2 regions of the Arthrobacter sp. 3Tela_A genome follow, and region 1 is predicted to be linked to the other one. Evidence: predicted binding sites of a transcription regulator. Region 1 holds the regulator's gene; the other holds the start of a gene.
What was found. Region 1 encodes Rex, which represses fermentation and respiration genes when NADH is low (regulators of the CRP and FNR family bind a similar motif). Its sites were predicted from a motif close to CTTGTGAANNNNTTCACAAG; they were not measured.

Region 1 (5,784 bases):
CTTCGTCCCGGATGTTCACGCCGTAGAAGCGTGCGCCCTCCGGGGCATAGGTGTCATGCAGTTCCACCAGATCCGGCGCTTCCTTCCGGCAGGGCGCACAGGCGGCGTACCAGAAGTTCAGGACGACGACGTCGCCGGCCCAGTCGGCAGCGCTGACTTCAGTGCCGTCAAAGAGGGTTCCGGTCAGCCGGACCGGTTCGCCGCGCTCGGATGGTGCGTACTCAGTGACGGAACCGTCACCGGCAATGTAGTTCTTGTTGTCTCCGGCCTTGGCCTGTTCAGCCAGCGGATCATCCGCCGAGCAACCCGCCAGGGCGGCCGCCAGCGGCACGCCAACTGCCAGTCCGGCACCAAGCCGCAGGAAGGACCTGCGGTGCATGGCAGCAGGCTGTGTTTCGCTTTCGGGTTTCTTCACGGAGATCCAGCTTTCATCGCGGCAGGGGGCGGCCACTTCTACAACGCGTAGTAATTGTATTATGCGCCCGGCAGGTTTGCTGCCCCGGGCAGAAGATCGGCGGAAGGCTCGGCGTAGCGGACGCCGGTCAGTTCCATGTCGTTGAAGTCCAAAGTGGTCACCGAGGTGAGCGTGCACTCACGGCTGCGGGGATCATGCCAGAGCCTGCGCCCTTCGGCAGCGAGCCTGGTGACCCAGATGGGCAGCTGATGGCTGACCAGTACAGCTTCAGCTCCGCTGCCACCCAGTTCCAGGGCCCGGATGCGGGCATCGTGCACTGCTGCCATGACCCTCTCCACCTGCTGCGCATACGGTTCACCCCACGAGGGCTTCATTGGATTGCGCAGCAGGGGCCAGTACCTGGGATTGCGCAGCTGCCGCTTCACGCCGGGCAGCCCTTCGAAACGGTTCTCCGCCTCAAGGATCCGCTCATCCGTGACGGCTTCCACTCCGAGTGCGCGGGAGATCGGAGCCGCGGTCTCCTGGGCCCGGGTCAGCGGTGAGGCAACCAGGTACACCAGCTTCGCGCCGTCGCTGCGGCGTTCCTGGAAGTGCTGAGCTACCCGGTCTGCCATTTCCCGGCCGAGGTCCGAGAGATGGAACTCCGGAAGCCGGCCGTAGAGAATGCCATCCGGATTGAAGACTTCACCATGACGAACGAGGTGGATCGAGGCGCGGGACATGCCTCCCAGTCTCGCAGACACGCCGGGGAAGATTAAATCTTCACAATCACTTGAACCTTTGACCATTGTGTGTAATAGTGAATGCAAATGCATCTACTGGTGGTGCGGCGAACGGTCTGCCACCGACTTACCCAAGGAGAAAAACATGATCCCCTCCGGTCTCACCGCAGGCACCTGGAACCTCGACTCTTCGCACAGCGAGGTTGGCTTCACCGTCCGCCACGCAGGCATCAGCAAGGTCCGCGGCAACTTCGACAAGGTGAACGCCGTGCTGGAAGTTGGCCAGGACCTCAGCGACTCCAAGATCAGCGCCGAGATTGACGCCGCATCCTTCAACTCGAACGACGCCAACCGCGACGCACACGTCAAGGGCGCCGACTTCTTCGACGTCGAGCAGTTCCCCGAACTGCGCTTCACCGCCACCGGCATTGAAGGCTCCGGGGAAACCTACAAGCTCACCGGCGACCTGACCATCAAGGGAACCACCCGCCCGGTGACGCTCGACGTCGAGTTCAACGGTGTTGCCGTTGACCCCTTCGGCGCCACCCGCGCCGGCTTCGCCGGCACAACGGCCATCAGCCGCAAGGAATTCGGCCTGACCTGGAACGCTGCCCTGGAGACCGGCGGTGTCCTGGTTGGTGACAAGGTCACCATCAACGTGGACGTTGCCTTCGTCAAGGCCTAATGACCCGCTGGGCATGACGGCAGGCCCGGGGCGCTGCGAAGCGCTCCGGACCTGCTGCTCGTTAAGGACTCTTCCCGGCCCGGAAAAGCCCGCGTCCGGTGTGGTGCGGCGGGCGGAGGACTAGACTGGCTTCCGACTTCGCAGATGGGTTATCTGCCCTGCCGGAGGCTCTCCCGGCAGGCCACTCCAGACGGCAGGCGGGCCCAAATGAGCACTCCCAACGTTCCTGAACCCCGGGACAACGGCAATCCCGTACCTGGTGACGGCGGGCCGGAACAGCGTCCGGAACCGCGCTATGGCCAGTACGGACAGCCATCCGGTCAGCCGGGTCAGCCGGGCCAGCCGCAGATTCCGCCGGAGCCCGGCCAGCACCCGGTGCAGGGAAGCGAGCCGGCAGGTGGTCAGTACGGGCAGGGCCAATATGCGCAGGGCCAGTACGGCCAGTCCTACGGCTACCAGCCGGCCCAGCCTTCCGGCTACAGCTACCCCGGCTCCCCGGCGGGACCGGGCCAGGCCAAAGGACCGGCACCGCGGGAAGTCGTGATCGGCTTCTGGCTGATCATCGCGGCAGGCGTGCTTTCCCTCATCAACAACCTGGTGACCTCCTTCCGGATCCCGGACGTCCTGACCAGTGACCAGATCAATTCACTGCGGGACGCGAACGTTGATGTCCAGGATGCCGGCGGCTTCATCGTGTGGTTCTCGGTAGTCCTGAGCATCATTGGACTGGGCATCTACGTACTCATTGCCTGGTTCATCCTCAAGGGACACAACTGGGCGCGGATCCTCGGCACGGTATTCGCTGCCTTCTCCCTTGTTGGACTGCTGGTCTCCTTCCCCGTCTACGTGCTCTCCCTGATCGGCTGGCTTTCCATCCTGTCCTCGCTGGCCGGCATCGCCGGAATCGTCATGCTCTATCTGCGGCCCAGCATCCCCTACTTCCAGCGCCGCGAGTTCAATCCGTACCGCACCTATTAGGGCCACGGAGACGGCACCGGACCCCGCGGAGGGAAATCTGCGACCTCCGGATACAGGTTCCGGCCGGCACAGGTCACAGCCTGGTCCGTGACGCGTAGCGTTGAGTCTCCGCCGGGCTCCTTTCGGGATCCGGGCGGTTTCCATCACCCGGTCTTGTGAAGGCGGCAACGGCTATGAGGACTCCCGGCGCAACGCCCCGCTCCTCCGGAGCTGGCATCAATTCCCTCGCAAACCGCCTCCTGCACCACGGCTTCCGCCGGGCGCCGCAGGAAGACATTCCTGCCGGGGGCCCGGGCCCCGGCGGGAGCGGCGCGGCAGACGGCCTCACACCCGGCGGCGGCTCCCTCTGGCCTGGCGCGCATTGGCGGACGCCTGCTGAGCTGGCCCCGTTTTCCCGACGCTGTCATTCAGCTGGCACTCTCAGCACCTGCCGCCGCCGAACCGCAGCGAAAGGCTCCGCCGGAAGCGCCGGAAGCGCCGGCGGCACCGTCCGGGTCCGGCGAAGCGAAACCGGACTCCGTCCCGGCGAGTTCAGGCTCGGGATCAGCGGCGGCGCTTAAGCCGCCGGTACAGCCGCGCCCGGCTGCCAAAGCCCCGCCGCGCCCGGACCGTTCGCCATCGCCGCCGACTGCGGCACAGCAGCCGCCGCGGATCTCGGACCGCAGGACCAGGCGGCGGGCGCCCCTTGCTGTGAATGCCGCGGCACTGATCATCCTGGCAGCCGGCGCACTGCATCTGGTGGCCAGCCTGCGCGCAGCCTTCGATCCCCTGCGCCCGGCGCCGCCGGCAGCCATCCAGCTGCAGGAGCTTGGCGTTCCGGCGGACATGATCCTCTCCCTGGCCCGGATAGCGGACGTTGCCGTTGCAGCCGTGGCCTTCGGCATTTTCCTGCTCCTGGCTTCCCTCATCCGTGACGGCAGGAACTGGGCCCGGGCTGGGGTATGCGTGCTGGTTGCCGCCGGCCTGTTCTTCGGTTTCCGGGACGGATCATTCCCGCACGTGGCGGCGGCCCTGATAACGGCACTCGGAACCGGGCTGCTGTTCCTGCCCTCCAGCAACCGGTACCTGGCCACGCACGGCGGCAGGACCGGTTAGAAGATCAGCGCAGCAGGCGCGCCTGGGCATCCGTCGCGAGGGCGGCAACCTGGGCGCGCTGCGCGTGGTAGGCCAGGATCTGCAGCTCGGTGGCCATGTCCACTTTGCGGATCTGGACTTCGGGAGGAGCCTGCAGCACTACCGGAGCGAAGCTGAGGATTGACGTGATGCCGGCATCAACCAGGCGGGTGCACATGTCCTGGGCAGCTTCGGCGGGCACGGCCAGGACGGCCATGTTGGCCCGGGTCTTTTCCAGGACAGCTTCCAGTGACTGCACCGGGCTGATCCGCAGCCACCCGACTTCCCGCCCTACGGCCAGCGGGTCGGCGTCGAACAGCGCCACCACTTCGAATCCCCTGGAACCAAAACCGGAATAGCCGGCCAGGGCCCGTCCCAGATGCCCAGCCCCCACAATGGCTACCCGCCAGTCCAGGGTCAGGCCCAGGGCGGCTGAGATCTGGCCGCTGAGATACGGCACGTCATATCCCACACCGCGGGTCCCGTAGGAGCCCAGGTAGGACAGGTCCTTGCGCAGTTTGGGCGAGTTCACCCCCGCAGCTTCCGCAAGCTCTTCGGAGGAAACCCTCTCGATGCCCTCGGTGAGCATGGTGCCCAGGACCCTCAGGTAAACGGTCAGCCGCGCCAGGGATGCCGGCGGTATATGCCGCCCGTGCGCAGACGCGACAGGACCAGCTGCGTCTGGTTCCTCCGGCATACTCACTTCTGCAACTTTCGTCTGCTACTGGGCTGCGGCACGGTTCCTGCGAAGACCTGACGGTCCGGCAGGTTTCCCACTTTAGGACGCGCCCGCTCCCCCACCAAGTGTGTTGAGCGTCTGGTTACGCGGCCAGCAGGCGGCGCAGCCGGGCTTCGTCGATCTGCCAGAAGTCCCGCTGCACGCCGTCAATCATCAGGACGGGGATCTCTTCCGCGAAACGTTCCTGCAGCTGGGGGTCATCTTCGATTGAACGTTCCTGCCAGGGAACGCCGAGATCCGCGGACACCCGGTCCAGCACGTCACGGGCCGCCTGGCACAGGTGGCATCCCGGGCGGGTCAGCAGCAGCAGTTCGGGTACGCGGGCGGAAGTATCGTTCATGACTTCCAACTTAGTCTCCGCGCTGCGCATCAGCGTTCCGGTGAGGTTTTTCTATAGACTTCTTCCATGCCCCGTCCCACGCTCGTCCGTGCCGCCGATTCTCCGGCCGCGGCAGGGCACCCGGGAGAAGCAGCATTTTTCGACGTCGACAACACGCTTATGCGCGGCGCGAGCCTGTTCCATGTGGGCCGGAAGATGTACCAGAAGAAGGTCTTCACACTGCGTGAGGCCGCCGGATTCGCCGTCAAGCAGCTTCGCTTTATGCTGCAGGGCGAGAACCTGAAGGACGTGCACAGCGTCCGCGACGCCGCCCTGGCGTTCGCCACCGGGCTGGCCGCCGAAGACGTGCGGATCCTGGGCGAGGAAGTCTATGACGAGATGATCGTCTCGAAGATCTGGCCGGGTACGCGCGCGCTCACCGAGCAGCACCTGAAAGCCGGCCGGCCAGTCTGGCTGGTTACCGGCACACCGGTCGAAGTCGCCTCCGTGATTGCCAGCAGGCTATCTCTCACCGGAGCCCTGGGCACGGTCAGCGAAGTCACGGACGGCCTCTACACCGGGCGGCTGGTCGGCGAATTCCTGCACGGACCGGCGAAGGCAGCCGGCGTGAAGGAACTGGCCGACCAGGAGGGCCTGGACCTGGAACGCTGCTGGGCGTACAGCGATTCCTACAACGACGTCCCGCTGCTCAGCATGGTGGGACACCCCGTTGCCATCAACCCGGATGCCCGGCTGCGCCGCCATGCCCGGGACCACAACTGGCCCGTCTACGATTTCCGCTCGGGCCGGCGT
Region 2 (5,784 bases), on a different contig from region 1:
CGCGGTGGATGCGGTGCCGGAAGGTGGCGCCCACCAGCGGAACGGTGGCCGCGACCATGGCCCAGTAGTTGTGGCCGATTCCGAGCATGGTGGCGATGCTGCCGGCGGCCGCGGCCGCAACGGCATACAGCCCGCCGTCGGCCCAAAGTGCCTTCTGCTGTGCGGCGGAGAATCCAGGCCGCAGGGGCTTTTCCCACGGCGTCCGGTACCGGTTCAGGAGCATTCCGGACATACCCAGCAGGATGGCAAACGTGATGGTGGCACCTGCCGCGAGCATGCCCTGCCAGAGCGGAGGATGCGCGGGCACGGAGGCAATGGCGGCGTAGGCGAAGATGTGGAAGAGCGATCCCGCCGGGCGGAGACGCCAGTAACCGGTAGCCACAGTCGCCAGCCCGGCAACGGCCGTCGTGCCGATCACGATTCCCCACGCGTCCAGTCCCAGCCGCGAGGACAGCGCGCCGGCCAGGATGACGGTGAACATCAGCGCCCCTGCGCGCAGCTGGTGGCCCAGCCGCTGGCGGTGCGGCTCATTGCGGCCGTAGATGCTGGTGAACGCACCGAAGGCCACGAAGATCGCCAGGTCGATCCTGCCCAGGGCCAGCAGTACAGCGAGCGGTACACCTATGCCTATGCCGCAGCGGATCCCCACCCGGTGGTCATTGTGGGCAGGGGCAATGGTGAACATTTCGCGCAGGTGGTTCAAGGGGACTTCGTGGGCCTTTCAGGTTTTCAAGGGCGGCAGCGCTTCACGGAGCCGGAGAGTCCGCCTTCTTGACCATACGCTTGGCGTGCACGGCGGCCGGAGTTATGTGCGCTGCCTCTCTCCCGGGCAGGCGCCGAGGCCAGCGGAGGGGCACGGACCGGATGTAAGGCAAAATGGAAGCGTGTCCAGCTCCGGTTTTTCCTTTGCCCTCGGTAAGCGCCTGCGTGAAACCGCCCCCGACTCCGCGTCCCGCACTCAGGAGAACGGCGGTGAATTCCAGGGCCGTACCGGGGTAATCAGCACCCCGCACGGTGAGATCCAGACTCCGGCGTTCATCGCCGTCGGCACCAAGGCCACCGTAAAGGCCGTGCTGCCGGAATCCGTGGCGCAGCTTGGGGCGCAGGCCGTGCTGGCCAACGCCTACCACCTGTACCTCCAACCGGGGGCAGACATCCTTGACGAGGCAGGCGGGCTGGGCAAATTCATGAACTGGCCCGGCCCCACCTTCACCGATTCGGGCGGATTCCAGGTCATGAGCTTGGGCGCCGGGTTCAAGAAGGTCATCAACATGAACGCCGACGGCACCACCCATGCCACCGGAGCGGACGACGACGTCGCTCCCGGCAAGGAGCGCCTGGCCCACATCGACGACGACGGCGTCTGGTTCAAGTCCCACCTCAACGGCGACAAGCACCGCTTCACCCCCGAAATCTCCATGCAGGTGCAGCACCAGCTCGGGGCGGACATCATGTTCGCCTTCGATGAGCTCACCACCCTGCTCAACTCCCGCGGCTACCAGGAACGGTCCCTGGAACGCACCCGGCTGTGGGCAGAACGCTGCCTGGTTGAGCACCGCAGGCTCACCGAGGAGCGGTCGCACCGCCCCTACCAGGCGCTCTTCGGAGTCCTCCAGGGGGCACAGTATGAGGACCTGCGCCGCAAGGCTTCCCGTGATCTTGGCGCCATGGGCTTCGACGGCTTCGGCATCGGCGGCGCCTTGGAGAAGGAAAACCTGGGCACGATTGTGCGCTGGTGCACCGAGGAACTTCCCGAGGACAAGCCGCGGCACCTGCTGGGCATCTCCGAGCCCGATGACATCTTCACCGCCATCGAGAACGGCGCAGACACTTTCGACTGTGTCTCCCCCACCCGCGTGGCCCGGAACTCGGCGTTCTACACCCCGTACGGCCGGAAGAACCTTTCGAACGCCAAGTTCAAGCGCGACTTCGGTCCGCTGGTGGACGGCTGCGACTGCTATGCCTGCACCAATTACTCCCGCGCGTACATCCAGCACCTGTTCAAGGCCAATGAGATGGTCAGCCACACGCTGATCTCCATCCACAATGAGCGTTTCACCGTAAAGCTGGTCGACGACGCCCGCCTGGCCATCGAGGACGGCTCGTTCTTCGAGTTCAAGGACGAGGTCCTGGGCAAGTACTACAGCTAGCCGCGCACGTCCCCGGGGCCTATACCTCTTCGGGAACCGCGCGGCCGTAGCTCGGCTCACGCTTCTTGATCGCCTTGATGACCGTTGAGGTCACCGGCACAAAGAGGAACTCGACGGCGGTCTTGTAAACGAATCCAAAGATCACGTAGTTCACGAACTGCCCCGCGCCGGTAATACCGATCACCGGCGCGGCAACGGCACAGAAGATCAGGGTGTCCGCGAACTCGCCGACTCCGGTCGAGGCCATCAGCCGGCCTGCCAGCGCACGTTCCTTGAACCGCGCCTTCATCCGGGTGAGCACCATGGCGTTAAGCAGCTGCCCGGCCAGGAAACCCAGCAGCGACGCCGCGACGATCTGCCAGACCGGGCCAAGCGTGGACTCCAGTGCGGCCTGCTTCTCCACGCCGTAGGCGTCGTCGAATCCGGGCAGGGCAATAATCACCGCAAAGGACAGCACCGCAAACGCGGCCATGGCGAAGCCCATGTAGATGGCACGCCGGGCTGCCTTGAAGCCGTACACCTCGCTGATCACGTCACCCAGGATGTACGCCAGCGGAAAGAGGAAGAATCCGCCGTCGGTGATGATGCTGAAGTCACCGAAGACCGGGCCCAGCACCACGCCCTTGGACGCCCCAATGTTGGAAATGATGATCACCACGCACATGAGGGTGAGGATCAGGTCGTAATGCGAGCTGCCCCGGGAAGCGTAGCTGGGGGTCTGGCGTGCCTGGCGGGCAGCGGCCGGGGTTGGTGAAGACATGGATTTCCCGTTTCGGTTTAGTGGTTCGCCTGGGCTCCCGCCCGGCTGTATTAGCACTTGCCCGCTGTCCCGGGCGGCCCTTGAAGGACCAGCGTCAATTCTGCCACGTTTTTTGTTCCGTCACATTTTTGAACACGTTCAAATATGTGCTCTAATTTCCTCCGTACACAACTTGGAACAGGGGTTCGATGGCCGCGGGGTTGAAGAGTGAAGCCACCCGGAGGCGGCTGGTGGAGGCTGCGACGGAGCAGTTCCGCGACCAGGGCTTCGAGCGGACCACCATGCGCGGCATCGCCGCGGCAGCCGGCGTATCCGTCGGCAACGCCTACTACTACTTCTCGTCCAAGGACGCGATCGTCGCGGAGCTGTACCGCTCACTGCAGAACCAGCACCGCTCCGCCGCACTCCCCCAGCTGCGCGAGGGACACAACCTCGGAGAGCACCTGCGGGTCATCCTGCAGACGAACCTGGATGTGCTGGCCCCCTATCACTCGCTGGGTCACCAGTTCCTGAAGACCGCCGCCCTGCCCGTGCCTCCGGGAACCCGGAAGTCCTCCGCACCGGCCGATGCTGAGCAGGTGGGACGCGGAAAGTCGATCGCCGTCTACCGCCAGGCGGTGCTGGCTGCCCGCCCCCAGCCTCCCCTGGCCGTCCGTGATGACCTGCCTGAACTGCTGTGGCTGGTACAGATGGGCGTGACCTTGTTCTGGGTCTACGATTCCTCGCCCGGCCAGGTGCGCTCCCGGCGCCTGGTAACCAATACGGCTCCTTTGGTGGCCAAACTCGTGATCCTCTCCCGGCTACCCGTTGTCCGCAATATCGTGGAAGATGTGGTGAAGCTGCTGCGAGGAGCACGATCGCATGACTGACAACGCGGACGACGACGGCGTCGCCCCGGCAGGTGCCGACGACCCTGCTTCCGGCGCGGACGCACCTCTCCTCCTCGCCCCCCGCGTCACCTTTGGACCTACCGCCTTCGTCATCGGTTACGCCGTCGCCTGCCTGCTGGTGGCCGCTATCGCCACCGTGGCCATCGGCTGGGGCACGTCCAGGGACTTGTGGGGTTACCTCTGGATCATCGTGATCGCGGCTTTCTATGCGGCCGGCATCGGACTGCTCACGGCAGCACCCGTGGGCCTGGCCCTGGGCCTGCTGCTGCGGGGCGTACCGAACCAGTGGCTGCACGTCCTGGCATTCTTCGTGGTGCCCACGCTGCTCGCCTGGCTGGTCATCGGGCTCCTTGCCGGTTCCATCGGAGTGCCCCTCCTGATGGCCCTGGCCATCGGGATCTCTGCCGCTGCCGGGCGCCTTGCGGTGTGGCGCCTGATGGACGTGCGTTACTAGCCTTGGACTCCGCAGCGGAACCGGGTGGCGGGGCACACTGCGTTAGGTAGAAGATGTACCCATGTCTTCAACAACACATCCTCCCGTCACGCTCACGATCGCCGGTTCCGAAGCCACCGGCGGAGCGGGCGCCCAGGCAGACCTCAAGACCTTCCAGGAACTGGGGACCTACGGCATCACCGCCCTGACCTGCATTGTCTCCTTCGATCCCAAGGACAACTGGAACCACCGCTTTGTGCCGGTAGACCCGCAGGTCATCGCCGACCAGCTGGAGGCCATCCAGACCGCCTATGACTTGGGCACCGTGAAGATCGGCATGCTGGGAACCCCGGCGACCATCGACACCGTGGCCAAGGCGCTGCAGAGCCAGCACTGGACCAACATCGTGCTGGACCCGGTGCTCATCTGCAAGGGTCAGGAACCAGGCGCAGCCCTGGACACCGATCAGGCCCTAAAGGCCCAGATCCTGCCGCTGGCCACGTTCGTCACCCCTAACCACTTCGAGTCCATGTCACTGGCCGGCATGGATGCGATCGAGTCCGTGGACGATCTCAAGGAAGCAGCCAAGCGCATCCATGAAGCCTCCGGCGCCGTCGTGCTGGCCAAGGGCGGCGTGCGGCTGGAAGGCGATGACGCCGTCGACGTTTTCTACGACGGCGAGACCATGGAGGTGCTCCGGGCACCGAAGGTGGGCGACGTCGCCGTCAGCGGTGCCGGCTGCACCCTGGCCGCCGCGATTACCGCCGAGCTGGCCAAGGGTGCCACTCCGCTCGAGGCTGCCCGCAGCGCTAAGGCATTCGTCACCGAGGGCATCCGCAACCGGGTCTCCTCGAACACTCCGTTCGATGCACTGTGGCAGGGCGGCGCAGCCAGCGGACCTGCCCTCTAGGTTCGCACAGTCCAGCTCACCGCCACGGGGGCAGTAGCGCCGTACCCGGCGCCGCTGCCCCCGTGGCGTGTTCCCGCGGAGGAATCCTAGCGGCCTGCCTCGGCCGCCGGCACGCGGTCAGATTCCCCGGCGTCCGATTCCTGCGCCGGCAAGGTCTCAGGCGCGGCAGCGCCCAGACGCAGCCTCCACAGCGCAATAGCGGCAAACACCACGACACCGGACACCCCGAGGTAGAGCGCTGTGGGCGTCCATCCGGCATCAAGCAGGGCACCCACCAGGATAGGCGCCAGGATGGCCCCGGCACGCCCAACTCCGATGCCCCAGCCGACACCGGTGGTCCGCACCGAGGGGTCGTAGGCCTGCGGGGTCACGGTGTAGAGACCGGCGATGCAGCCGTTGATAAGCATCCCGACCAGTACCCCGGCGGAGAACGCCAACGGCGGAATCGAGGTCGTGGTTATGAACAGCACCAGCGTTCCAGCCGAGAGTACGGTGAAGACGATCAGGGTCAGCCGGGGCGCCCACTTGGTGGTGAGCGCACCGTAGAGCAGCGACCCGAATGTCCCGCCCATCGTCAGCATGAGGCCCCCGATGATCCCCTGCTGCTCGGTCATGCCTGATTCCACGAGGAGCCGGGGCGT

Region 2: TVC13_RS14365 (queuosine precursor transporter) is a predicted target of Rex. The motif match lies at 3,036-3,055, and genes of this name have one in related genera.

What each region holds. Positions count from the first base shown of each region.
Region 1 is NZ_JAXIOM010000003.1:40,329-46,112, reverse strand. It holds gene TVC13_RS01860 (redoxin domain-containing protein) at 1-379, opposite strand, end outside; gene TVC13_RS01855 (histidine phosphatase family protein) at 475-1,137, opposite strand; gene TVC13_RS01850 (YceI family protein) at 1,283-1,822, shown strand; gene TVC13_RS01845 (hypothetical protein) at 2,030-2,800, shown strand; gene TVC13_RS01840 (hypothetical protein) at 3,491-3,895, shown strand; gene TVC13_RS01835 (redox-sensing transcriptional repressor Rex) at 3,900-4,610, opposite strand; gene TVC13_RS01830 (glutaredoxin family protein) at 4,735-4,992, opposite strand; gene TVC13_RS01825 (HAD family hydrolase) at 5,059-5,784, shown strand, end outside.
Region 2 is NZ_JAXIOM010000054.1:7,098-12,881, reverse strand. It holds gene TVC13_RS14375 (FUSC family protein) at 1-703, opposite strand, end outside; gene tgt (tRNA guanosine(34) transglycosylase Tgt) at 885-2,150, shown strand; gene TVC13_RS14365 (queuosine precursor transporter) at 2,170-2,910, opposite strand; gene TVC13_RS14360 (TetR family transcriptional regulator) at 3,141-3,779, shown strand; gene TVC13_RS14355 (hypothetical protein) at 3,772-4,254, shown strand; gene thiD (bifunctional hydroxymethylpyrimidine kinase/phosphomethylpyrimidine kinase) at 4,316-5,143, shown strand; gene TVC13_RS14345 (MFS transporter) at 5,230-5,784, opposite strand, start outside.